Regions from separate parts of the Kitasatospora sp. NPDC090308 genome, predicted to be linked through region 2. Evidence: predicted binding sites of a transcription regulator. Region 2 holds the regulator's gene; the other holds the start of a gene.
What was found. Region 2 encodes HspR, which represses chaperone genes until heat shock. Its sites were predicted from a motif close to TTGAGNNNNNNNNNCTCAA; they were not measured.
Positions count from the first base shown of each region.

Region 1 (9,306 bases), on a different contig from region 2:
CGCCGTCCAGGCCGGTGAAGGTGCCCTCGGAGCCCAGGTGGTACTTCACGTCGCCGGAGCCGTGCATCGACTTCGGGTCGAGGTTGCCCTCGAACTCGCCGAAGATCTTGCCGAACGGCTTGCCGACGATGTTCGCCAGCACGTTCAGCCGGCCGCGGTGGGCCATGCCGATGACGGCCTCGTCGAGGCGGTGCTCGGCGGCGGCGTCGATGGTGGCGTCCAGCAGCGGGATGAGCGACTCGCCGCCCTCCAGCGAGAAGCGCTTCTGCCCGACGTACTTGGTCTGCAGGAAGGTCTCGAACGCCTCGGCCGAGTTCAGCCGGCGCAGGATGCGCAGCTGCTCCTCGCGCTCCGGCTTGGTGTACGGCTTCTCCAGGCGCTCCTGCAGCCAGGTGCGCTGCGCCGGGTCCTGGATGTGCATGTACTCGATGCCGACGGTGCGGCAGTAGGTGTTGCGCAGCAGGCCGAGGATGTCGCGGAGCTTCATCATCTTCTGGCCGCCGAAGCCGCCGACCGCGAACTCGCGCTCCAGGTCCCACAGGGTGAGGCCGTGCGAGACGACGTCCAGGTCGGGGTGCTTGCGCTGCATGTACTCCAGCGGGTCGGTGTCGGCCATCAGGTGGCCGCGGACCCGGTAGGAGTGGATCAGCTCGATGACCCGGGCGGTCTTGTTGACCTCGTCGTCGTGGGTGGTGGCCACGTCGGTGGCCCAGCGCACCGGCTCGTACGGGATCCGCAGGGACTCGAACACCTCGTCGTAGAAGTTGTTCGCGCCCAGCAGCAGCTGGTGGATCGAGCGCAGGAACTCGCCCGAGGCCGCGCCCTGGATGACCCGGTGGTCGTAGGTCGAGGTCAGGGTCATGGTCTTGGAGATGCCCAGGCGGGCCAGCGTCTCCTGGGAGGAGCCCTGGAACTCGGCCGGGTACTCCATGGCGCCGACGCCGACGATGGTGCCCTGGTTCTGCATCAGGCGCGGCACCGAGTGCACGGTGCCGATGCCGCCGGGGTTGGTCAGCGAGATCGTGACGCCGGTGAAGTCGTCCATGGTCAGCTTGTTGGCGCGGGCCCGGCGGACGATGTCCTCGTAGGCCTGCCAGAAGCCGAAGAAGTCGAGCGTCTCGGCCTTCTTGATGGCCGCGACGACCAGCTGGCGGTCGCCGTTCGGCTTGACCAGGTCGATGGCGAGGCCCAGGTTCACGTGCTCGGGCTTCACCAGGTAGGACTTGCCGTCCTCCACCTTGTAGCTGTGGTTCATGCCGGGGTTGGCCTTCACGGCCTGGACCAGCGCGTAGCCGATCAGGTGGGTGAAGGACACCTTGCCGCCGCGGGCCCGCTGCAGGTGGTTGTTGATGACGATGCGGTTGTCGATCAGCAGCTTCGCCGGCACGGCGCGCACCGAGGTGGCGGTCGGAACCTCCAGCGAGGCGTCCATGTTGGACGCCACGGCCTTGGCCGGGCCGCGCAGCTGGACCAGCTCGGGGCCCTCCGCGGCGGCCTTCGCGGGCGCGGCGGCGGCCGGGGCCGCCGCCTTCGGCGCGGGCGGCGCGGCGGGGGCGGCCGGGAGCGGCGCGGGAGCGGCCACCGGCTGCGCGGGCGCCGGCGCGACGGGCGCGGGGGCGACGGGCGCGGCCGGAGCTGCGGCAACGGGAGCGGCAACGGGGGTCGGCTGGGCGCCGACCGGAGTTGCGGCCTGGGTCACTGGAGTCACCTCGGTACCGGGCTTGTAGTCGGCGAAAAAGTCCCACCAGGCACGGTCGACCGAGGCCGGGTCCTGGAGGTACTGCTGGTAGATCTCGTCGACGAGCCACTCATTGGGGCCGAAGCCAGTGGAGCTTGCCGAGCTGGGGGTTTCTTGGTGTGGCGACACGGGGCAACCGCCCTCTTCCGCTTCCTTTTGGGATGGTGGACAGCGGGGATTAAGGCTACGCCTCCGACCAGTGATCGCGCAGTCCCCGGTGGTCAGGCGTCGCCCAGATCACATCGCTGAGCTGGTTTTTGGCTGAATCCGAGCGTTAGAGATGCCGGAAATCAGGGAACTCGGCCCCTGATCGGTCGTGGTCATACCGGCGGAAAATCGGACGAACCAGTGGTCTGGACCATTTTACGGCCCGGGCCGGGGACCGGCACCGAGCAGCCCGGCCCCGGTCTGTACCGATTGCGCCACAGTCTCAGGCCGGCACCGGCGTCCCACCCGGGAGGGTGACCTCGATCCGGCAGCCCGCGGCCGCCTCCGCCACCCGGATCCGGCCGCCGTGCAGGTCCACCGCCCAGCGCGCGATCGCCAGCCCCAGGCCCGTCCCGCCGTCGCTGCCCGGCCCCAGCGCGGTCGGCGAACCGCTGCGGCCGAACCGCTCGAAGACCCGCTCGCGGTCCGCCGCCGGGATGCCAGGACCCTGGTCCTCGACCTCCAGCAGCAGCCCGCCGCCCTCCGCCGCCCGGGCCCGCACCGTCACGGTGCCCCCGGCCGGCGAGTGCTTGCAGGCGTTGTCCACCAGGTTGGCCACCACCTGGTGCAGCCGCTCCGCGTCCGCCACCGCCGCCAGGTCGGCCGGCTGCACGTCCAGCGCCAGCCGGACGTCCTCGCGCCGGGCGTACGCGCCGCCCGCCGTCGCGCCGTCCACCGTCACCCCGCGCAGCACCCCGTCCAGGAACGGGCCGACCCGGAACGGGCGGGAGTCCAGCGGGACCACGCCGTCGTCCAGCTTCGACAGGTCCAGCAGGTGGGTGACCAGCCGGCCCAGCCGCTCGGTCTGCTCCAGCGCGGTGCCCAGGTTCTTCGGGTCCGGCTTCACCACGCCGTCCACCACGTTCTCCAGCAGGCCGCGCAGCGCCGCGATCGGCGTGCGCAGCTCGTGCGAGACGTTGGCGATCAGCTCGCGGCGGTGCCGGTCGGCGGCCTCCAGGTCGCCCGCCATCCGGTTGAAGGTGTCGGCCAGTTCGCCGATCTCGTCCCGCGAGGACACCTCGACCCGGGCGCTGTAGTCGCCCTCCGCCATCGACCGCGCCGCCGCCGTCATGTCGCGCAGCGGCGCCGTCAGGCCGTTCGCCAGGAACTGCATGAACAGCAGCGAGGCGATCAGCGAGAAGATCATGATCAGCCGGATCTGGGTCTCCGAGCGGATCGCCACCACCACCATCCCGGTGGCCAGCACCACCGAGACGACCACCAGCATGGCCAGCTTGCCCTTGATCGACCGGACCGGGTCGAACGGGCGGATGTCGGCCCACACCCGGTGCGCGGCGCGCGCCGCGAGCGAGGGCCGGGGCCGGGGGGAAGCCGGTTCGGCTTCCCCGTTGCGTTGCTGCGGAAAGGTCATGGTGTCCCTGCGACTCGTGCTCGGGGCGGGGCGGGGGCAGCCGCGCGGGCCCGCGGGCCCGGGACCGGCGGGGCCCGGTCAGGACAGCGGGGCCTCCAGCGCGTACCCCACGCCGTGCACCGTGCGGATCCAGCTCGCGCCGATCTTCCGGCGCAGCGCCTTCACGTGGCTGTCCACCGTGCGGGTGCCGGACGCGTCGGTCCAGTCCCACACCTCGGCCAGCAGCTGCTCGCGGGTCAGCACCGCGCGCGGCTGCGCCGCCAGGCAGGCCAGCAGGTCGAACTCGGTCGGCGTCAGGTGCACGTCGCCCGAGCCCAGCCGGACCCGGCGCTGCACGTGGTCGATCTCCAGCTCGCCGAACCGCAGCGACCCCAGCGCGGGGGTGCGGGCCGCCTGCTGGGCGCGCTCCACCCGGCGCAGCAGCACGTTCACCCGGGCCGCCAGCTCGCGCATCGAGAACGGCTTGGTCATGTAGTCGTCCGCGCCGACGCCCAGACCCACCAGCAGGTCCGTCTCGTCGTCCCGCGCGGTCAGCATCAGCACCGGCACCGGGCGCTGCGCCTGGATCCGGCGGCACACCTCCAGGCCGTCGAAGCCCGGCAGCATGATGTCGAGCACCACCAGGTCCGGCTGCCAGGTGTGGAACCCGTCCACCGCGCCCGGCCCGTCGTGGGCCACCGCCACCTTGAAGCCCTCTGCTCCCAGCCGGGCCGCGATCGATTCGGCGATGGTGGGCTCGTCCTCCACGACGAGCACCCGTCGCTGGGTGCCCACCGGCCCACTGCTGATCGTCTCTTGCTGGATCTCTGTCACGGTCACGCCACCGCCCCCAGGGCTCGCGGGCCGGCCGTCCGGGGGGACGGCGGGCTCCGCTCGTAGTCGTCTTGTTCCGTCGTCGTCTTGCTTCCGCCGTGCCGTTCCGCGCGGGAGCGCCCCGTCCGCGGTCGCGGCCGGTTTGGCAGGTCCCCGCTCGGACGGGCACGGGCCGATACCTTACCCGGAGCACTTGCGAGCTGTAACGGTACGTGTGCGAGCGGCAGGTGCCGGGGCGGAGGTCTTCACAGAAGTTCCTCAGACGGCTCTCACCCGGCCCCCGTATCGTGGGCCGGACAAGGCGTTCTGGAGGCACCATGACCAGCGCGGAACTGCGTCGACGACTGATCCGCCCCGGGCTGCGGGCCGTGCCCACCCCGCGGGCCAACCCGTTCGCACTCGGTTACCTCGCGCTGCTGCTCGGCACCACCCTGTACGGGCGCCTGGGCGATCCGGAGACCGTGCACCGGCTCCAGTCGCTCTCCTCCACCGACGCGCACAACCTGCTCGTCCACCCCGCCCTCTCCCTGGTCGGCAGCGGCCTGTGGGTCGCCGGACCGGTCTGGATGCCGTACTTCTGGGCCTTCGCCCTCACCGTCGCACCCCTGGAACGACGCGTCGGCGGCCTTCGTGCCCTCGGCGTCTTCGGCGCCGGCCACGTCGCCGCGACGCTGCTCTCGCAGGCCGTCGTGGTCGCCGCGGTGGCGACCGGCCGGGCCGGGAAGGAGCTGCTCGACGCGATGGACATCGGCGTCTCGTACGGCGTCCTCGCCTCGCTGGGCGCGCTCGCCGGGCTGCTCGGCCCGGTGGGGCGGCGGACCGCGCTGGGCGCGGGCGTCGCGCTGGTCGGCCACCAGCTGGTGACCGACCCCGACCTGGTCACCTCGGTCGGCCACCCGGCGGCCCTGGCGGTGGGCGTCTCGCTCTGGCCGCTGCTGCGCGGCCGCGGGCCCCGGCCGCCGTGGCGGGCGCGGCGGGCGCGGCGGGCGCCGGCCTGGCAGGTCCGGTCCCGCCCGGAGACCGCGTCCGTCGAGGGCTGACCGCCCGTCCCCCGCGCCGTCCCCCCGTCGTCCCCCGCCGTTCCCCGTGCCCCGACCGGGGTGCGGGGTTCTCGCGCTGCGTTCACTGACGGTGAACAGCGGGTGGGGAACAATCGCGGTGCACCGAACCTTAGTCAGGTCAGCTCAACTTCACTGACTGGGGAGAGATCATGGCATCGACGTCCGTTCCACTCACCCTGCCCGTGCTGCCGCTCGACGACGAGGTAGTGCTTCCCGGCATGGTGGTTCCGTTGGAGCTCTCGAATCCCGAGGTGCGGGCCGCCGTGGAGGCGGCGCGGGCCGGGAGCGGCGGGGGCAAGCCGCAGGTGCTGCTGGTGCCGCGGCTGGACGGGTCGTACGCGGCGGTGGGCGCGCTGGCGACGGTCGAGCAGGTCGGGCGGCTGGCGGACGGCGACCCGGCGGCGCTGGTGCGGGCCGTGCGCCGGGTGCGGATCGGCGCCGGGACGACCGGGCCCGGGGCCGCGCTCTGGGTGGAGACCACGCCGTTCAAGGAGTCGGACCAGGGGCTGCCGGTGGCGGGGCGGGCGGCCGAGCTGGTCAAGGAGTACAAGGCGCTGTCGACGCAGTGGCTGCGCCGTCGCGGCGCCTGGCAGATCGTCGACCGGGTGGCCGCGATCGAGGACGTCGGCGAGCTGGCCGACCACATCGGCTACGCGCCGTTCGCGACCGCCGAGCAGAAGCTCAAGGTGCTGCTGGAGGCGGACCGCCCGGCCCGGCTGGAGTACGCGCTGGGCCTGCTGCGCGAGCACCTCGCGGAGGAGGAGGTCAACGACACCATCCGCAAGGACGTCGAGGAGGGCGTGGCCAAGCAGCAGAAGGAGTTCCTGCTGCGGCGCCAGCTGGAGGCGGTCCGCAAGGAGCTGGCCGAGCTGAACGGCGGGACGGACTCCGAGGAGGACGACTACCGGGCCCGGGTCGAGGCCGCCGCGCTGCCCGGGAAGGTCCGGGAGGCCGCGCTCAAGGAGGTCGACAAGCTGGAGCGCTCCAGCGACCAGTCGCCCGAGGGCTCCTGGATCCGCACCTGGCTGGACACCGTGCTCGAACTGCCGTGGAACGAGCGCTCCGAGGACGCGTACGACATCGCCGGGGCCCGCGCCGTGCTGGACGCGGACCACACCGGCCTGGCGGACGTGAAGGACCGGATCGTCGAGTACCTGGCCGTCCGCAAGCGCCGGGCCGACCAGGGCCTCGGGCAGATCGGCGGACGCCGGGGAGGTGCGGTGCTGGCGCTGGTCGGGCCGCCCGGCGTGGGCAAGACCTCGCTGGGCGAGTCGGTGGCGAAGGCGATGGGCCGGTCCTTCGTCCGGGTCGCGCTCGGCGGCGTGCGCGACGAGGCGGAGATCCGCGGCCACCGCCGGACGTACGTGGGCTCGATCCCGGGCCGGATCGTCCGGGCGGTCAAGGAGGCCGGGACGATGAACCCGGTGGTGCTGCTGGACGAGATCGACAAGGTCGGCTCGGACTACCGGGGCGACCCGGCGGCGGCCCTGCTGGAGGTGCTGGACCCGGCGCAGAACCACACCTTCCGGGACCACTACCTGGAGGTCGAGCTCGACCTCTCCGACGTGGTGTTCCTGGCCACCGCGAACGTGCTGGAGGCCATCCCCGAGCCGCTGCTGGACCGGATGGACCTGGTCCGCCTCGACGGCTACACCGAGGACGAGAAGGTCGCCATCGCCCGCGACCACCTGCTGCCGCGCCAGCTGGCCAAGGCGGGCCTGGGCGAGGCCGAGCTGACGGTGGACGAGCGGGCGCTGCGCAGGCTGGCCGCCGAGTACACCCGGGAGGCGGGCGTCCGGAACCTGGAGCGGGCGATCGCGCGCATCCTGCGCAAGGTCGCCGCCCAGGTCGAGCTGGGCGAGCGCGAGCTGCCCGCCGCGGTCGGCCCGGACGACCTGCGGGCCCTGCTGGGCCGGCCGCACCACGTGCCGGAGTCGGCCCAGGAGCCGGCCGAGCGCCGCACGGCGGTGCCGGGCGTGGCCACCGGGCTGGCGGTCACCGGGGCCGGCGGCGACGTCCTCTACATCGAGGCCTCGCTGGCGGACGCCGAGACCGGCTCGACCGGGCTGACCCTGACCGGCCAGCTGGGCGACGTGATGAAGGAGTCCGCGCACATCGCGCTCTCCTACCTGCGTTCGCGCGGCGCCGAGCTGGAGCTGCCGGTGACCGGGCTGCGCGAGCGGGGCATCCACCTGCACGTGCCGGCCGGCGCGGTGCCGAAGGACGGTCCGAGCGCGGGCATCACCATGACCACGGCGCTGGCCTCGCTGCTGTCCGGCCGCAAGGTGCGCACCGACGTGGCGATGACCGGCGAGGTGTCGCTGACCGGCCGGGTGCTGCCGATCGGCGGCGTCAAGCAGAAGCTGCTGGCCGCGGACCGCTCCGGGATCACCACGGTGATCATCCCGAAGCGCAACGAGGCGGACCTGGACGACGTCCCCGCCGAGGTGCTGGAGCGCCTGACGGTGCACCCGGTGTCCGACGTCCGCGAGGTGCTGCGGCTCGCCCTGGAGCCGGCCGAGGTGCTGGTGGCGGCGGCCTGACGCCCCGTCCGGCACCACCGGGGGCCCGCGGACCCGTCCGCGGGCCCCTGGTGGTCTCCGGGCGGCGCCGGTGGGAGACTGCCCGCATGCCGTCCCCTACGCAGCGCGTGCTGGCCGCCGTCCCGGAGCGCTACCGGCCGTTCCTGGTCAAGCACCGCACGCTGGTGAAGTTCCTGGTGGTCGGAGGGACCTGCTTCCTCCTCACCATGCTGATCAACTTCGGCCTGAAGACCACCGTGCTGGAGAACAAGCCGGTGCTGGCGCTGACCGTCGCGACCGTGGTCACCACGGTGATCTCGTACGTGCTGAACCGGCAGTGGTCGTTCCGCGCGGTCGGGCGCAAGCGGGAGGCGGCCGGGTTCTTCGTGGTGAGCGCGCTGGCGGTGGGGGTGAACGACCTCCCGCTGGTGGCGTCCCGGTACGTGTTCGACCTCCGGACGCCGGACGTGAGCCACTTCGCGCAGGAGATCGCCGACTTCTTCAGCGGGATGATCGTCGGCACCCTGCTGGCGATGGCGTTCCGGTTCTGGGCGATGAACCGCTTCGTCTTCACCGAGCTGGCCGAACGGGAGCCGGAGGACCGGCGGCGGCCGGGGCGGGAGCCCGAGCGGGTCTGACCCCCGCCCCGGCCGGGCTCACCCCTCGGCCGGGATGGGGCGGCCGAACCGGGGCGGCCGGGCCACCGCGAGGAAGGTCACCGCGACGCCGCCCACCGCCCAGGCCGCCAGCACCAGGAACGGCACGGTGAGGTGGGTGGAGTCCAGGTAGGCGATCGAGCGGGCCGCGGAGGTGCCGGCCCCGTTCGGGATCCACTCGCCGATCGCCCGCCAGAACGCGGGCAGCAGCGGCGGCGGGAAGACGCCGCCCGCGCTGGGGTTGCCCAGCACCACGAAGAGCAGCACCGCCAGGCCGATGCCGACCACGTCGAACAGGCACTCCAGGGCCATCGTGACGGCGCCGACCGAGAACACCACCAGGGTGCCCAGCCCGGTGAGCGCGGCGATCGAGCCGGGCAGCGCGTGCAGGATCGGGCCGATGATCAGCGCGCCGCCGAGGCCCGCCGCGACCGAGTACAGCGCCAGCGTGCCCAGCCGCAGCAGCGCCCGACCGGTGTTGGCCGGGCGGGAGCCGGCGCTGATCCCGAGGATCGAGGCGACCAGGTAGCCGCCCACGCACCAGCCGACCACCAGGTAGAAGGCGGACAGGCCCTCGGCGTCGCCCTTGGCCAGCGGGATGGTGTCGTCGACCACGACGGTCCGGCCCTGGGCGGCGGCCAGCTTGGTGACCACGCCCTCCGCGGCGGTGGCGGCGGCCGGGCCGCGGGCGTCGGCGACCAGCAGCGCGTCCTCGGTGCCGGTCGGGTCGAACACCCAGGCCGCGTAGACCTTCTGGTCCTTGATCCGCTCCCGCGCGGTGTCGCCGTCCGGCAGCGCGGAGGCGCGCACCGCGCTGTCCGGGACGGACTCCAGCGCGCCGACCAGCTTGGGCGCGACCTCGGGCGGGGCGACCACCGCGATGGACAGCTCGTGCGGCGTCGGGTGGTGCAGCGCGCCCACGTACGAGGTGATGAAG
Region 1 is NZ_JBIVXY010000002.1:626,014-635,319, forward strand. It holds gene ACIQVD_RS06795 (multifunctional oxoglutarate decarboxylase/oxoglutarate dehydrogenase thiamine pyrophosphate-binding subunit/dihydrolipoyllysine-residue succinyltransferase subunit) at 1-1,867, opposite strand, end outside; gene ACIQVD_RS06800 (sensor histidine kinase) at 2,169-3,317, opposite strand; gene ACIQVD_RS06805 (response regulator transcription factor) at 3,396-4,130, opposite strand; gene ACIQVD_RS06810 (rhomboid-like protein) at 4,448-5,170, shown strand; gene lon (endopeptidase La) at 5,341-7,734, shown strand; gene ACIQVD_RS06820 (GtrA family protein) at 7,821-8,351, shown strand; gene ACIQVD_RS06825 (DUF3533 domain-containing protein) at 8,370-9,306, opposite strand, start outside.
Region 1: a site for HspR is predicted at 5,300-5,318, ahead of lon (endopeptidase La). Genes of this name have one in related genera too.

Region 2 (9,306 bases):
AGGAGACCCTCAAGGGCGAGGACGTCGCGGCCATCCGCACCGCCACCGAGAAGGTCTCCACCACCGCCCAGAAGCTCGGCGCGGCGCTGTACGCGCAGGCCGACGGCGCGGGCGCGGCGGCCGGCGCGGCCGGGGCCGGCGAGGCGGGCCCGAAGGAGGACGACGTGGTCGACGCCGAGATCGTCGACGACGAGAAGCCCAAGGGCGGTGCGGCATGACGGAGAAGCCGCAGGGCGAGCAGCCCGGCGACGACTCCGCCGCCGAGGAGGCCGTGCTCAAGGCAGCCGAGGAGGCCGTCGCGGGTGCGGGTGCCGACGAACTGGCCGCCGCCAAGCGCGAGGCCGGCGAGCGCACCGCCGACCTGCAGCGGCTCCAGGCCGAGTACCAGAACTACCGCAAGCGGGTCGAGCGCGACCGGGCCACCGTCCGGGAGATCGCGGTCTCCAGCATCCTGGAGTCGCTGATCCCGGTGCTGGACGACATCGGCCGGGCCCGCGAGCACGGCGAGGTGACGGGCGGCTTCAAGTCGGTCGCCGAGTCGCTGGAGACGGTCGTCGCCAAGCTCGGGCTGCAGCAGTTCGGCAAGGAGGGCGAGCCCTTCGACCCGACCATCCACGAGGCGCTGATGCACAGTTACTCGTCGGACGTGACGGAGGACACCTGCGTGCAGATCCTCCAGCCCGGGTACCGGATCGGCGAGCGGATCATCCGCCCGGCGATGGTCGCGGTCGCGGAGCCCCAGCCGGGCACCCAGACCACCGGCGAGCCGGACGGCGACCAGGCTGACGGCCCGTCCGACAGCTGAGTAGAGTCCCCGTGCGCTGCGGAGTCGTACGTCGTCCAGTACGACGGCCGGCTCCGCAGCGCCGTATCACGGCACCGCACCGCGCGGTGCCGGCAGGCAACAGAACTTCGGGATTCCGGGAGGTGGCGGTCAAAGGCCATGAGCGCTAAGGACTACGTGGAGAAGGACTACTACAAGGTCCTCGGCGTGCCCAAGGACGCCACCGCCGCAGAGATCAAGAAGACGTACCGCAAGCTGGCCCGCGAGTTCCACCCGGACGCGAACAAGGGCGACGCCAAGGCCGAGGAGCGCTTCAAGGACATCTCCGAGGCGTACGACGTGCTCTCCGACGAGAAGCGCCGCAAGGAGTACGACGAGGCCCGCTCGCTGTTCGCGGGCGGCGGCTTCCGGCCCGGCGGGGCGGGCGCGGCCGGGGGCTTCGACTTCGGCGACCTCTTCAACGGCGGGAGCGGCTCGGGCGGCGGCGGGATCGGCGACGTGTTCGGCGGCCTGTTCAACCGCGGCGGTCGGCAGACCGCCCAGCCGCGCCGCGGGGCCGACGTCGAGACCGAGGTCACGCTGAACTTCGAGGAGGCCGTGGACGGCGCGACGGTGCCGCTGCGGATGACCTCCCAGGCCGCCTGCCGCGCCTGCGCCGGGACGGGCGCCAAGGCCGGCACCACCCCGCGGGTCTGCCCGACCTGCGTCGGCGCGGGCACCGTCAGCCGGGGCCAGGGCGCCTTCGCGCTCTCCGAGCCCTGCCGGGACTGCAAGGGCCGCGGCATGATCGTCGACGACCCGTGCACCGTCTGCCACGGCAGCGGCCGGGCCTCCTCGGCCCGGACCATGCAGGTGCGCATCCCGGCCGGGGTGCAGGACGGCCAGCGGATCCGGCTCAAGGGCAAGGGCGCCCAGGGCGAGCGCGGCGGCCAGCCCGGAGACCTGTACGTCACGGTGCACGTCGACCCGCACCCGGTGTTCGGGCGCAAGGGCGACAACCTCACGGTGACCGTGCCGGTGAGCTTCCCCGAAGCCGCGCTGGGCGGCACCATCGAGGTGCCGACCCTGAACGGTCCGGCCGTGAAGCTCAAGCTGCCGCCCGGCAGCGCCAACGGCCTGACCATGCGGGCCCGGGGCAAGGGCGCCACCCGCAAGGACGGCACCCGCGGCGACCTGCTGGTCACCGTGGAGGTCTCGGTGCCCAAGCACGTCGACGGAGACGCGCTGACCGCACTGGAGCAGTACCGCGAGGCCACCGCCTCGGACGACCCGCGAGCCGCCCTGTTCAAGGCGGCGGAGGGAGCGTGAGACCCCGATGAGTCCCCATCCCGACAGCAGCCGCGACGGCACCGGCCGGATCGGCCCCGGCCCCGGCCTGGGCGAGGGCCTGCCCGGCGGCGGTCGCCCCCGCGCCGCCGCCCCGCCGTACGTGCTCACCGAGGACACCCCGGTCTACGTCATCTCGGTCGCCGCCGAACTCTCCGGGCTGCACCCGCAGACCCTCCGCCAGTACGACCGCCTCGGCCTGGTCAGCCCCGACCGCACCGCCGGCCGCGGCCGCCGCTACTCCGCCCGGGACATCCAGCAGCTGCGCGAGGTCCAGCGGCTCTCCCAGGACGAGGGCATCAACCTGGCCGGGATCAAGCGGATCATCGAGCTGGAGAACCAGGTCGCCGCCCTGCAGTCCCGCGTCACCGAACTGGTCGACGCCCTGGAGGGCGCCGCCGCCACCCTCCAGCAGCGCGAGGCCGCCGTGCACGCCTCCTACCGGCGCGACCTGGTCCCCTACCAGCAGGTCCAGCAGTCCAGCGCGCTGGTGGTCTGGCGGCCCAAGCGCTGAGCGTCCGGCACCGAGCCGCCGACACCCCTCCCGTTCGGGGGGTGCCGGCGGCTTCCGCGTCCTGTCAGAGTTCTTTTCCGGAGCGCCGCCCGCCTGTCCGCAGTCCGGTAATCCGAGGGGGATCGGGAGACCTTCGCTCTATGATGCGGGCCGGAGGGCACGCGCCGGATCCACCAAAGGCCCCAGCTCAGGCAAGGAGTCATGGACATGAGCACTGAGCGGAGGAACCCCGCCGCAGCCCCTGGCCTTTCCCCCGAGGCCCGGGCCCTCTACACCCGGGCCGTGCAGAGCGGCGGGAAGCTGACCGGGCGCCACGCCCTCCCCGCCGACCGGGACGACCCCGCGCTGCACGAACTGCTGGACGTCGGACTCCTGCAGCCCGAGGTGGGCCCGGCCGGGACGTACGCGGTGAAGGACCCCCAGCAGCTGGCCGAGGCATTGTCACTGGGCTTCCAGCTGGAAGCCACCAGAATCCTGCACCGCTCGATGGCGACCACCCAGGCCCTGCAGGAACTCCACCAGGAGTACCTGGCCTACATCGCGCACCCCGAATCCGGCGGCGCCATCGAATACGTCCAGGGCCGGGGGAACATCAACGAAAACCTGGCGGCGATCATGGCCAGCGCGTCGAATGAAATGCTCACGGCACAACCCGGCGGCGGCCGCGGCGAGGACGCCCTGAAGATAGCGATCGCCCGCGATATGGAATTCGTGGAACGCGGCGGGACGATCAGGACCATCTACCAGCCGAGCGCCCGCTATTCGAACCCGACGATCAGCTACGTCCAGGCGGTGACCCAAGAAGGTTGCCAGGTGAGAACACTGGACGAGGCCTTCGCCAAGCTGATCGTGATCGACCGGAAGGTCGCCGTGATAACCGTCGGCGACGAGCAGAACCGGGACCGCGCGGCCTTCGTCCGGGACGACGCCGTCATCGACTACATCGTGGGCGTCTTCCACAGTCAGTGGGAGCGGGCCATCCCCTTCACCGGCGGCCACGAAATACCGCCGCAGGTGGTGTCCAGCATGCGCAAGCAAATCGTCCGCATGATGCTGGAGGGCATCGCGCACCGCACGATCGCCCGGCGCATCGGCCTCAGCGAGCGCACCCTCGCCCGCCACATCGCCGAAATGCGCGAGGAGTACGGGGTGGAGACGCTCTTCCAGCTCGGGTGGAAGATCGCACAGGCCGAGGGGCCGACGGGCTGAGCTCGGCGGCCCCTCGACGCCGGGGCCTACCAGTGGCTGTCCATGTCCGCCACGAGGGCCTTCTGCACCACAGTGGTCTCGGAGGCGCTCCAGTAGGAGTCCGCGCTCGCCGGGCCGGCTCCGAGAAACACAGTGATGCCCAGCAGAACAGCCGCGATCAGGATACGACGGACCTTCAGCACAACATCACTCCTTTCGGGACAAATCCATCGCGAGCATCGCCCGCTCGAACGATGGCCGCACCAATTTCCGACATATGATTCCCCATCAACCGCCCTCACGTCACCCCACCCCCCTCAACATGCCGGGGATCGGTCGCTGAAATGTGCATGTCGGCGCGCACGAACGGGGGCCGCGGCCCGAGGTGTCATCTATCCGCCAGGCAGCCAGATGCCACCGTGCGCCAGTGGACTCGTTGACACCCGGCGATGGACGATCAGCTAGTCGTAACCGCAGTAGCACAATCCAGCGCGTCCACCGCACCGGCCGCCGAACCCGGAGTGCGGCAATCTCCGGGTCCTCAACCGCCGTTCCGACGGACAGGGGGCATCGGACCCGACGGCCGAATCACCACACCCGGAGTCGACATGAGTGAGCACCACCTGCAACACCGCGCCGAGGGGCGCCGCGCACGCGTGTTCCTGGCCGCGCCGCTGATGCGGCTGACCGGCCCGGCGGACAGTGTGGTGACGCTGGCCAGCCGGACCAGGCTGACCACGCTGCGCAGCACGCTGCTGGACAGCGGGGCCGCGGTGTACAGCGCGCACCACAGCGACGCGTGGACGGTGGCCGGACGGGCGCCGGAGCAGCGGGTGCCGTCGGACTTCCGGGCGATGCAGAGCGCGGACCTGGTCTTTGCGTACGTGGGCGCCCCGCTGTCGGCCGGGGTGAGCCTGGAGCTCGGGTGGGCGTCGGCGCTGCGCAAGCCGATCGTGCTGCTGGTGGACGAGGCGATCACGCACAACCCGCTGATCGCCACCATCGAGCAGGTCTCGCCGGTGCTGCCGCTGGTCTTCGACGACACCTGGTCGCAGGAGGCGCTGCACCACACCGTGGAGACCGCGCTGGACTGGGCCGGGATGGCGCTGTCGCTGCGCGGCGGCTTCTGGACCGCGCCCGGCGACCAGTTCCCGCGGCCGCGCCGCGAGCACGCCGGCCCGTACGGCTTCTGGTCCCCGGAGATCGCCACCGGCTGACGGCCCGTCCGCCCCGCGCCACCGGCCCGCCCGCCCGCCCGTCCGCTCCCCCGGTCACCCGGCTCCCCGCATCCGCCAGCCCAGCTGGAAGAGGGTCTCCGCGCCGTGGAGTTCGCGCAGCCGGGAGATGTGCGCGGCGACGGTCCGCTCGCCGAGGCCCAGCCGGGAGGCGACGGCCTTCTGGGTCAGGCCCTGGGCGAGCAGCCGGCCCACCTGCTCGTGGACCGGCACCGCGCTCTCGTCCGCGCCCCCGTGCTCGGCGGAGCGCCACTGGACCCGCTCGGCCCGCTCCCAGTCCCGCTCGAAGGCGGCGACCAGGAACGCGACCACCGCCGGGTCCTCGATGAAGGCGGCACTGGAGTCGTCGACCGACGCCGGGACGACGGCGATCCGGCGGTCGAAGACCAGCAGCCTGCTGAACGGTTCGCTCAAGGTGCGGAACCGGCCGCCCCAGCCGGTCACCCTCTCCGCCCAGCGCACCGTCGGCCCGTCCAGCAGCGCGGCCGGCTCGTGGACGGTGCGGACGGCCGCCCCGCGCTCCAGGAAGCGGCGGGTGCGCTCCGGCGACCGGTCCAGCAGGGGGGTCGACCCGGCCCCGCCGGGGTGCAGGGCCAGCTCCTCCTCGCGCGCCCCGTCCGCCAGCCGTCGGACGCGCTGCCGGATCTGCTCGGTCCGCTCGACGTGCTGCACCACGCTGGAGCGGTCGGCCCGGCGCGGGGTCGCGTCGTAGGCGTGGGTGAGGTCCTCCAGCAGCGCGGGCAGCTCCTCCGCGCGCAGCAGCATCCGGGTGCCCTCGGCGCGCAGTCGGGCGCTGATCCGGTCGCCGACCGCCCGCGGGTCGGCCGCCGTCAGCACCTGCGCGGCGGCGTCGTGCACCAGCAGCCCGAGCTCCAGCAGCCGCAGCACCCCGGCCGGGTCCTGCTCGACCGCCTCGCGGAACGCCACCCGCCCGCCCTGGTCCAGGACCTGCTGGTAGAGCCGCCGCTCCGCCTCGCTCGGCAGGGCGACCGGGTTCGCCTCGCTCACGGGTCCCGCTCCTTCTCAGCCGTCCGCACGGGGCGCTGCCCCCGGCGGCGCGGCGGGTCGTCCGGACGCCCCGCGCAGCTGCCAGCCCAGCTGGAACAGGGTCTCCGCATCGTAGAACTCCCGCAGCCGGGCGATGTGCCCGGCCACCGTCCGCTCCGAGAGCCCCAGCCGGGAGGCGATCGCCCGCTGGGTCAGGCCCGCGGCCAGCAGGTCGGTGAGTTCGGGCGGCACGCCCGTCCCGCGCGGGCGGCCGGCGGCGGCGTGCCAGTCGACGGTCGCGGCGCGGGCCCAGTCGCGCTCGAAGCGCTCGACCAGCAGGGCGACCAGGGCCGGGTCCTCGACGAAGGCGGCGCTGGAGTGGTCGGCGGCGGCCGGGATGACGGCCACCTTGCGGTCGAAGACCAGCAGCCGGGTGAACGGCTCGTCCAGGACCCGGATGCGTTCGCCTAGGTCGGTGACGTCGGCCGCGTAGGAGGCGGTGGGCGGGTCGGCGAGCGCGCCGGGCGCGTAGAGGGTGCGCAGGGCGATGCCGGCGTCCAGGTGGGTCCGGGTGAGTTCGAGGGACTGCTGCAGGAACTGCCGCGGCCGGGCGCCGCCGGGCTGGGCGGCCAGGATCTCCTCGCGCGTCTCGGACTCGACCTGGAGGATGCCGTGCCGGATCTGCTCCACGTCCCGGACGTGGTGCACCACGCTGGAGCGGTCGTCCCGGCCGAGCGCCGACTCGTAGGCCAGGCTGAGCGGTTCGAGCAGCGCGGGCGTCTCCTCGGCCCGCAGCAGCAGCCCGGCCCCCTCGGCCCGCATCCGGGCGCCGAGCCGGCCGACGGCGGTGCGCGGGCTGACGGCGGTCAGCGACTCGTCGACGGCGTGGTGCACCAGCAGTCCGAACTCGACCAGGCGGTGCACGGCGTCCGCGTCCAGCCGCGCCGCCTCGCGGAACATCATCCGGCCGCCCCGGGCGAGGACTTCGCGGTACAGGGCGCGTTCGGCGTCGCTCAGCAGGGGGTTCACCTCGTTCCCTCCCGCACCGGCCGGCCGGTGGCGGTGCGCGGGTCGACGGCGGTGGGCCGCTCGCTCCCATCGTGCTGGACCGGCGGCCCGAGGGCGAGCAGCCGCGCGGGGAGGGGGGCGGGTCCGGGCCGGGGCGGCGGGGTGTCAGGCACCTGGCTTCTCCCGCCGCATCAGCCAGCCGAGTTGGAAGAGCGTCTCGGCGCCGTGCAGGTCGCGCAGGCGGGAGATGTGGCCGGCGACGGTGCGCTCGGACAGGCCCAGGCGGGAGGCGATCGCCTTCTGGGTCAGGCCGGCGGCCAGCAGGCGGCCGACCTGGGCGGAGGCGGTCCGGGTGGGGTCGCTGTCCAGGAGGCTGTGCCAGGGGACGCGTTCGGCGCGGGCCCAGTCGCGTTCGAAGTTGGCGACGATCATGCCCACGGTGGCGGGGTCGGAGAGCACCGCGGCCCGGGAGAAGTCCTCGGCGGCGGGCACCACGGCGGTGGCCCGGTCGAAGACCAGGGCGCGCTGGAAGGGCTCGTCGAGCAGCCGGACCTCGCCGCCGGCCCTGGTGACGGTGGCGGCGTAGCGGATCACGGCGGGCTCGGTGAGCACGGTCGGCTGGTAGAGGGTGAGGATGCGGCAGCCGCGGCGCAGGACCGGCAGTTCCTGGCGCAGGGACAGTTCCAGGGCGGCGGGCAGCGGCTGTCCGGGCTGCGAGGTCAGGGCCTCCTCCCGGCAGGCGGAGCCGAGTTGGGCGATCCGCTGGCGGATGTGCTCGCGTCCGGTGATCTGGAGGTCGGCGGGGACGGGCCCGGCCGGGCGGGGCACGCTGTCGTAGGCGGCGATCAGCGGTTCGAGGTCGGCGGCCAGGCGTTCGGCCCGGTTGAGCAGGCGGGTGGCCTCGGCGTTCATCTCGGTGCCGAGGGTGTCGGCCACGAAGCGGGGGTTGACGGCGAGGTAGGAGCCGTCGTGGCCGTCCAGCATCAGCAGGCCGGTGCGCAGCAGCCCGGCGAGGGCGGGCCGCTGCGGGGCGGGGAGGGCGTCGGCGGCGACCCGGCCGCCGGCTTCCAGGACGTCCAGGTAGAGGCGCCACGCCTGCGCGTCGATCGGCCCGCAGGCCGAGGCGGCGGGGGCGGTGGCGGGGGTCGGGTCAGCCACGTCCGCCGCCGCCTCTCATCAGCCAGCCGAGCTGGAACAGGGTGCCGGCCCCGTGCAGGTCGCGCAGGCGGGAGATGTGCCCGGCGACGGTGCGCTCGGACAGGCCCAGGCGGGTGGCGACGGCGCGCTGGGTGAGGCCCTGGGCGAGCAGGCGGCCGACCCGTTCGGTGATGGCGCGGGTGAGGGTGCGGCTGTCGAGGCCGTGCCAGTGGACCTGCTCGGCGCGGGCCCAGTCGCGTTCGAAGCCGGCCACCAGGTAGGCGATCGCGGCGGGGTCCTCGACGAACGCGGCGCGGCTGTGGTCCTCGGCGGCGGGGATCACGGCGATCCGCCGGTCGATGACGATCAACCGGAGGAACGGCTCGTCCAGGACGCGCAGTTGGGCGCCGTGCTCGGTCATCGTGGTGGCGTGCCGGACGGCGCTGTCCTCGGTGAGCGCGACGGGCTGGTAGAGGGCGCGCAGGGTGGCGCCCCGGCTGAGCATCCGCCGGTCCTGGGTGTGGGCGAGTTCGAGGACGGCGGGCGGGCGGAGCCCGGGCTGGGCACTGAGCAGTTCGAGGCGGCAGTCCGAGACCAGTTGGGCGATCCGCAGCCGGATGCCCTCCTGGCCGTCGATGTAGACGGCCTGCCTGGTCCGGTCGGCGGGCCGGGGGACGGCGTCGTAGGCGCGGGCGAGCGGGTCGAGCGCGGCGGGCAGCCGGCCGGCGTCGAGCAGCAGGCGGGTGGCGCGGGAGCGCAGGTCGGCGCCGAGGCGTTCGGCGACGGCCCGCGGGCTGACCGCGACGTAGCAGCCGTCGATCCGGTTGGGCAGCATCAGGCCGATCGCCACCAGCTGCTCCAGCAGGGCCTGTTGGCGCTCGGGGGTGAGGTCGGTGCCGAGCGGGGGCGGCGCGTCCAGCGGGATGCGGCCGCCGGCGGCGAGGACGGCCAGGTAGAGCCGGGTGGCGTCCTCCTCGGGCAGTCCGGCGTCCGGGTCGAACGGGGGGCCGAAGGACAGGCCGCCGGGGGAGTGGTCGCCGGGGGGCGGGAGGTCGGGGGACGGGCCGTCGAGGGAGGCGTCGCCGCAGGCCGGGTCACCGAGGGACGGGCCGTCCGGCGTGCCGGGG
Region 2 is NZ_JBIVXY010000006.1:198,139-207,444, forward strand. It holds gene dnaK (molecular chaperone DnaK) at 1-218, shown strand, start outside; gene grpE (nucleotide exchange factor GrpE) at 215-805, shown strand; gene dnaJ (molecular chaperone DnaJ) at 944-2,092, shown strand; gene ACIQVD_RS16845 (heat shock protein transcriptional repressor HspR) at 2,100-2,624, shown strand; gene ACIQVD_RS16850 (hypothetical protein) at 2,832-3,833, shown strand; gene ACIQVD_RS16855 (hypothetical protein) at 3,860-4,015, opposite strand; gene ACIQVD_RS16860 (hypothetical protein) at 4,421-5,029, shown strand; gene ACIQVD_RS16865 (LuxR C-terminal-related transcriptional regulator) at 5,084-6,055, opposite strand; gene ACIQVD_RS16870 (LuxR family transcriptional regulator) at 6,071-7,063, opposite strand; gene ACIQVD_RS16875 (LuxR C-terminal-related transcriptional regulator) at 7,208-8,200, opposite strand; gene ACIQVD_RS16880 (LuxR family transcriptional regulator) at 8,193-9,306, opposite strand, start outside.